2 regions of the Halobacillus sp. B23F22_5 genome follow, and region 1 is predicted to be linked to the other one. Evidence: predicted binding sites of a transcription regulator. Region 1 holds the regulator's gene; the other holds the start of a gene.
The links. Region 1 encodes LexA, which represses DNA repair genes until DNA is damaged. Its sites were predicted from a motif close to CGAACATATGTTCG; they were not measured.
Positions count from the first base shown of each region.

Region 1 (3,428 bases):
CGTCTATGGACCGTGGCCTTTGAAACATCATAGCCCAGCCCGCGTAACGTAGCAGCGATTTCCTCGAAAGTCAGTTTATTATTACGAAGCCGGACAACCTCCTCAATCGGAAACTCAATCCTTTCCCGTCCCCTTGCCAAATGCTGATTGGTAAGGTTGTCACCCGGGTTATAACCCCTTTCCATCGCTTTATTCATTCCGCGCTTTATTTTGAGGTTATGGATTTTCCGCTGGTACTCCTCCACTATCCCGACGATTTGCAACACCATCGAATCTGACTCTGACAATTGCAATTCTCCCTGATGTGTCAAAGACAGTACTTGTACGTTCATTTTTTGAAGCTGGTGAAACAGGGCAATCTTCGTGTTCCCCCTCCCCAGCCTAGTCTCATCCTGGATCAGTAAACCCTCTGCCTTTCCTTCAGAAAAACGGTCCAGCATTTGAAAAACACCTTCACGTTCAATTTCATATCCGCTCGCTTGCTCTTTAATTATATCCATCACTTCCATGTTCTCTCGTTCTGCCATGGCAAGCAACTCCGATTCCTGTCTCGCTAAAGAAGTAACTTGAGCTTCTTTTTCTGTACTGACTCTGCAATAGATTATTACTTTCATGTCTGCGACCCTTTCTGCGTGTTAATACGAACAATAAACTACATAGACCATTTTAGCTGCTTATGGACATCGCAGCATATAAAAATACCAGACTCAAAATGAAAAGAATAATATAAGTCATGTCCAATTTAGATAGTTTATCAAACATTTTAACCCCTCCATACAGAACTTTTGTTCGCGTTTGTTAGTTATAATTATATACGAACATTCGTTCCTGTCAAGTGTATATTCGAACGAATGTTTGTATTGTTGAAATCATCATGGTACAATGTGGTTAATAAAAACATATGTACGAGGTGTGCTTATATGAGTAAATTATCGAAACGGCAACAGGAAATATTGAAATTCATAAAAGAGGAAGTCCTCGCCAAAGGTTATCCACCTTCCGTGCGTGAAATTGGCCAGGCTGTCGGATTGGCATCCAGTTCTACTGTTCATGGACACCTTGCGAGGCTGGAAAAAAAGGGATTCATCCGACGTGACCCAACGAAACCAAGAGCCATCGAAGTGTTAGAATTAGAGGAAGAACAAAACATTCCAAGGAGCGAAGCATCCTATGCTCCTGTTATTGGTAAAGTAACCGCTGGTACGCCGATAACTGCTATTGAAAATATTGAAGAATATGTACCTTTACCACAAAATTTAGCTGGGGAAGAAAACACTTTTGTCCTTGTTGTCGAAGGTGAGAGTATGATTGAAGCAGGTATACTTGATGGAGACATGGTAATTGTAAAACAGACGCCAACCGCTCAAAATGGAGAAATCGTCGTCGCCATGACAGAAGATGAAGAAGCGACAGTCAAACGCTTCTTCAAAGAGAAAAACCACATTCGCCTGCAGCCGGAAAATGCAACCATGGACCCGATCATCCTGCATGATGTCTCGATTCTGGGTAAAGTCGTAGGTTTATATAGAGCAATTCACTGATCATAATCTCTATATAAAAATAGAAGAGCCCTGTATCCCGGGAAGGGATACAGGGCTCTTCTTATTTCCCTGGCTAAAACAGTTTACCAGGCATAATACCAATAAGTTGCTCATCATAAATAACCAAATGATCCACTTTAATTAACTCACCTTCAAAAGAATGTATGATAACTTCCTTTACATACGTGAAATTGTAAGGTTTATAACGACATGCTGACTTATCAGACCGATGTTTCAAATCGCTGTGTCGATTTTCTTTTAACTCCCCTGGTATACCCTGAACAAATCCAAATTCTGTGATAAAGGTAAGAACCTCTTCACCTCTCCTGGTTTTCATAATCGATTCTAATTCTCTGGTAATTGATTTCGAATGGCGAGTAAAACTCATGCATGTCATCTCCTTTCGAAAACAATTTTGACAGGGGATTCTATTAGTCCTGCATGTCTTGGGCTTCTTAACATTCTTTAACAATGCATTTACAACAACTTAAACCTGCCTGCCCCAGCGTAAAAGCATAGAACGATATTTCAATAAAGTATACAGGACTAATTAACTGAAAAATCTATATATTCTGAATATGTGTTGATTTTACCTGAAAAAATTATTATAATACCATTTATATATTTATTTACGTTATTTGAATCAAGATTCTAATAAGGAGGAATGGAATGAGAAAAGAAGAATTGCAGATGGTGGATATAACAGATAGTATCAATGGAAAGTTAGAAGAAGGAAATATGAATCTCTACCTCTATAAAGAAAAAATCGGACGGATTCTCATGTCTGGACAAGAGAATCGTTATGAAATGTCAGAGGGCTTTAAATATCATAACGGAAAAATCTATCGCATGCATAAAATAACAGATATCAAACAATATGTTACTGATTGTGACCTCGGCTGGTGTTAAATCAAGTTAGAATGTAATCTTTTAATAATGAAAGAAGCCATTGATGAAAAAATCAATGGCTTTTTTTACGGACTTAAATATGAAGATAATACGCTAAAATAAAAAACCCCCTTGATACCAATAGTACCAAGGGGGATGCTTATTAATATACGGATAGATACTGCTCACGTTCCCAAGGGTGGACTTGTGTACGGAACATATCCCATTCGATTTCTTTCGCTTCGATAAAGTGCTCAAAACAGTGTTCGCCAAGTGCGTTCACTAAGATTTCATCTTGCTTAAGCAGCTCTAACGCATCATATAGAGTAGCTGGCAGATCTTGTACGCCGTTCTTCTCGCGTTCTGTTTTGTTCATAACATAGATGTTGCGATCGACCGGTTTTGGTGCTTCCATCTTATTTTCCACACCGTCTAACCCTGCTGCCAACAATACAGCCATTGCCAGGTAAGGGTTCGCTGCAGGATCGACACTACGTACTTCGATACGGGTACTTAGGCCGCGGGAAGTTGGAACACGAACTAACGGACTACGGTTTTGTCCTGACCATGCAACGTAACAAGGAGCTTCATAACCAGGAACAAGACGCTTGTAGGAGTTTACGGTCGGGTTCGTAATAGCTGTGAAGTTTGTTGCGTGCTTGATGATACCTGCAGTGAACTGGTAAGCAACGTCTGATAGTTCAAGCTCGCCTTCTGTATCGTAGAATGCATTTTGCTTTCCTTTGAACAAGGACATATTCGCGTGCATTCCGGAACCGTTGACACCGAATAACGGTTTAGGCATGAATGTAGCATGCAGTCCGTGCTTGCGGGCAATTGTTTTTACAACCAATTTGAAAGTTTGGATATCATCACAGTGTTTGACTGCATCTGAATATTTAAAGTCGATTTCGTGCTGTCCTGGTGCTACTTCGTGGTGTGATGCTTCAATTTCGAAGCCCATTTCTTCTAATTCAAGTACGATATCGCGACGGCAAT
Region 1 is NZ_JBIEKI010000004.1:95,380-98,807, forward strand. It holds gene ACGTN9_RS07515 (YneB family resolvase-like protein) at 1-614, opposite strand, end outside; gene lexA (transcriptional repressor LexA) at 921-1,541, shown strand; gene ACGTN9_RS07525 (hypothetical protein) at 1,615-1,929, opposite strand; gene ACGTN9_RS07530 (YusG family protein) at 2,211-2,450, shown strand; gene glnA (type I glutamate--ammonia ligase) at 2,593-3,428, opposite strand, start outside.

Region 2 (3,428 bases), on a different contig from region 1:
ACGAATGAATATTGTGAAACAGAAAATCCATCAAATCACGGTACCTACTCCCTACGCGGTAGGAGATGTACATGTTTATATCATAAAAGGTGACCAGCTATCTATCATTGATGCTGGTGTTAAAACTGATGAGGCCTGGGAAGCTTTTGTTTTCCAATTGAAACAGCTAGGATATGGACCCGAGGATATCGAGCAGGTGATTTTGACACATCATCATCCGGATCATATCGGTTTCATTGAATACTTACCCCGTCTTAATGAAGTGACCGCCCATCCTCAAGTAGACACGTGGCTCAAAAGAGATCCGGGCTTTTTGCAAAATTATCAAAGCTTTTTTTATTCTTTATACCAACAGGCTGGTGTGCCTGAGCGCTACCTTAGTTTTTTAAAGGAGTTGCGCAATCCTCTTGGCGATGTAGCAAAAGGAAATCTGACCAGCACTATCCTGGAAGGAGATGTGCTGCCAGGTCATGAAGAGTGGCGTGTAATTGCCACACCAGGTCATGCCCAAAGTCACTTATCCTTTTATCGAGAACAAGATGGAGCTTTACTGGGGGGCGATCACTTGCTAGAGCATATTTCTCCAAACCCTTTGCTTGAGCCGCCCCATAATAATGGTAAAGAAAGACCTAAGCCAATGCTGCAATATCGTAACTCTTTGAAGAAATTACTCCATTACGAAATTACCCATGTCTACCCTGGCCATGGGAAAATATTCAACCATGTACATGACCTGATTGACAGAAGGTTGGAAAGCCAGGAGAAGAGAGCGGCTAAAGTTCAGGAGATTATCGGGGGAGACGAAATGACAACTTTCGAAATTTGTTCCCGTTTGTTCCCCAAGCAATTTGAGAAGCAGTTTGGTCTCACCATGTCTGAAACAATCGGACAGCTTGATTATCTAACAGACATAAATGCCGTAGGAACAAGGGTCGATAGTGGAGTGACTTTCTACAAAAACATGGAGGCCACGTTATGAATCCGTTAGTGAAGAATAAAAAAGTGCTGGTCACCGGGGCTTCTGGAGGAATTGGCCAGTTCATAGCTATTCATGTTGCTATGAATGGAGGGACACCTATATTAATTGCCCGGTCTTCCGATAAGTTGAAGGTAATTGCCAGCATACTGGAAGAAAAGTTCCATGTTTCTTGTTACTGGTACCAGGCTGACCTGAGCAAAGAAGAGGAATGGAAGGCTGTCAGTGACCGTATTATCAATGAGCATAACCGAATCGATGCTTTGGTCAACAATGCAGGGTTGGGGGTCTTCGATTATTTCGCTGATTCGAAATGGGAGGACATCGACCGGATGATCCAGGTGAATTTTACTGCTTTGCTTCGAGCGACTTATCAAGTAGTGCCGCATATGATAGCGCATGGTAATGGTCATATCGTGAACATCGCTTCCCAGTCTGGAAAGATGGCAACGCCTAAATCAGCCGTATATGCTGCAACAAAACATGCTGTGCTTGGCTTTACGAATGCATTGCGTATGGAGGTGGCACATCATGGCGTCCGTGTCACCGGTGTCAATCTTGGCCCGGTACGCACCAACTTTTTTGCCCAGGCGGATCCATCGGGCGATTACCAGCGTGCTGTTGAACCATGGATGCTGGATGCCAATCAGGTAGCAAGCCGGATTGTAAATCAATTATTCAAGGAAAAGCGGGAGATTAACCTTCCTGCCTGGATGGAAGCAGGAAGTAAATTGCACTACCAATTCCCAGGTCTGACGGAAAAGGTGCTGCACAAACAGTTCAATAAAAAATAGCCTGGCGCCTTGATCGCCAGGCTTTTCTGTATGCGGATAGCATTCCTCCAATGTTTTTACATTAATTCCCTCTTGCATATACGAACGTATATTCGCATAATATAAAGTAAGATAAACTAAGGGGTGTGACGGAAATGGGTAATCCAGCAATCGATTACAAATTATTTCCGGAACGTCGAGTGCTTTGTGTCGACATGAAAAGTTTTTATGCCAGCTGTGCAGCTATTTTACGCGGTCTTGACCCGATGACCTGCCACCTGGCAGTGGTGGCGGATACAAACCGCAGAGGAAGTGTAGTATTAGCCGCATCTCCCGCCATGAAGAAGGATTACGGCATCCGGACAGGGAGCCGGTTGTTTGAAATACCCAATGATCCGGATATTGTTATTGTATCGGCACAGATGAGTACTTACTTAGAGATTTCCACTGAGGTAACGCGGCTGTTTCATAAATACGTACCGAAAGAGGCAATCCATACCTATAGCGTTGATGAAAGCTTCCTGGAGGTTGATGGAAGCGAGCGGATGTTCGGAGAAGCAGAGGAAATAGCCTCGATGATTTTGACGGAACTGGAAGACACCTTCCATCTCAAAGCGGCAATCGGAATTGGCCCAAATATGCTGATGGCAAAGCTCTGTCTTGATTTAGAAGCGAAGAAAAAAGGCATCGCCGAATGGACGTATGACGACGTACCGGAAAAGCTGTGGCCGGTTTCTCCACTTAGGGAAATGTGGGGGATTGGTCCACGGCTGGAACGACGATTGAACCGGATGGGGATCACCACGGTTGGCCAGCTCGCACATTATCCATTGGAACGGTTGGAAAAAGTGTTCGGCGTAATGGGCAATCAACTGTTCTACCATGCACATGGGGTTGATCTATCCGAGCTTGGGGCTCCAATCATCCAGGGGCAGATCAGCTATGGGAAGAGTCAGATTCTTCTTCGCGATTATCATGATCCCGCTCACGTGAAACATGTTATGTTGGAAATGTGTGAAGAAGTAGCCAGGCGGGCGCGGAGCAATGATAAAGCAGGGAGGACCATCAGCCTCGGAATAGGCTATAGTAAAACCGAAGGAGGTGGAGGCTTCCACCGTTCACGCAGTCTGGATCAGCCGACCAACATTACGATGGATATTTATTATACCTGCCTCCAGTTATTCAAGGAATTTTATGAGGAAAAGACAGTACGGAGTATTTCTATTTCTTTATCGAATATCTCGGAGGATGCGAGCATTCAATTAGATTTGTTCGACAGAGGACGGGATCGGAAGCGGGATTTGGGGTATGTAATGGATGCTATACGGGAGAAGTACGGCAGCGATTCGCTGCTTCGGGCGGTTTCGTATACCGAAGCAGGTACGGCCCTCCATCGCAGCAAGCTTGTCGGTGGACATTTTGCAGAGTGAGATACCAGCTATTGACAGCTTGAGATCCGTGCCACTCCCGCGGAAACAGTGGTCTCTCAAAACCCGCGTGAATCCGATCTTCTCTTTTGCCTGTGAATCAAAATTTCATTATGATAAAACTGACAGGAGGGATGGCATGGAATTTACGATGACTAGTGAAGCAAAAACGAAGTTGCAATCGTTGAATCCGGACAATAAGCGTTATTTACGATTATTTTATGATACAGAAGGCTGTGGCTGTGGAGTCAA
Region 2 is NZ_JBIEKI010000002.1:245,917-249,344, forward strand. It holds gene ACGTN9_RS04560 (MBL fold metallo-hydrolase) at 5-979, shown strand; gene ACGTN9_RS04565 (SDR family NAD(P)-dependent oxidoreductase) at 976-1,770, shown strand; gene ACGTN9_RS04570 (Y-family DNA polymerase) at 1,905-3,179, shown strand; gene ACGTN9_RS04575 (iron-sulfur cluster biosynthesis family protein) at 3,316-3,428, shown strand, end outside.
Region 2: the regulator LexA is predicted to act here: its motif matches at 1,852-1,865, upstream of ACGTN9_RS04570 (Y-family DNA polymerase).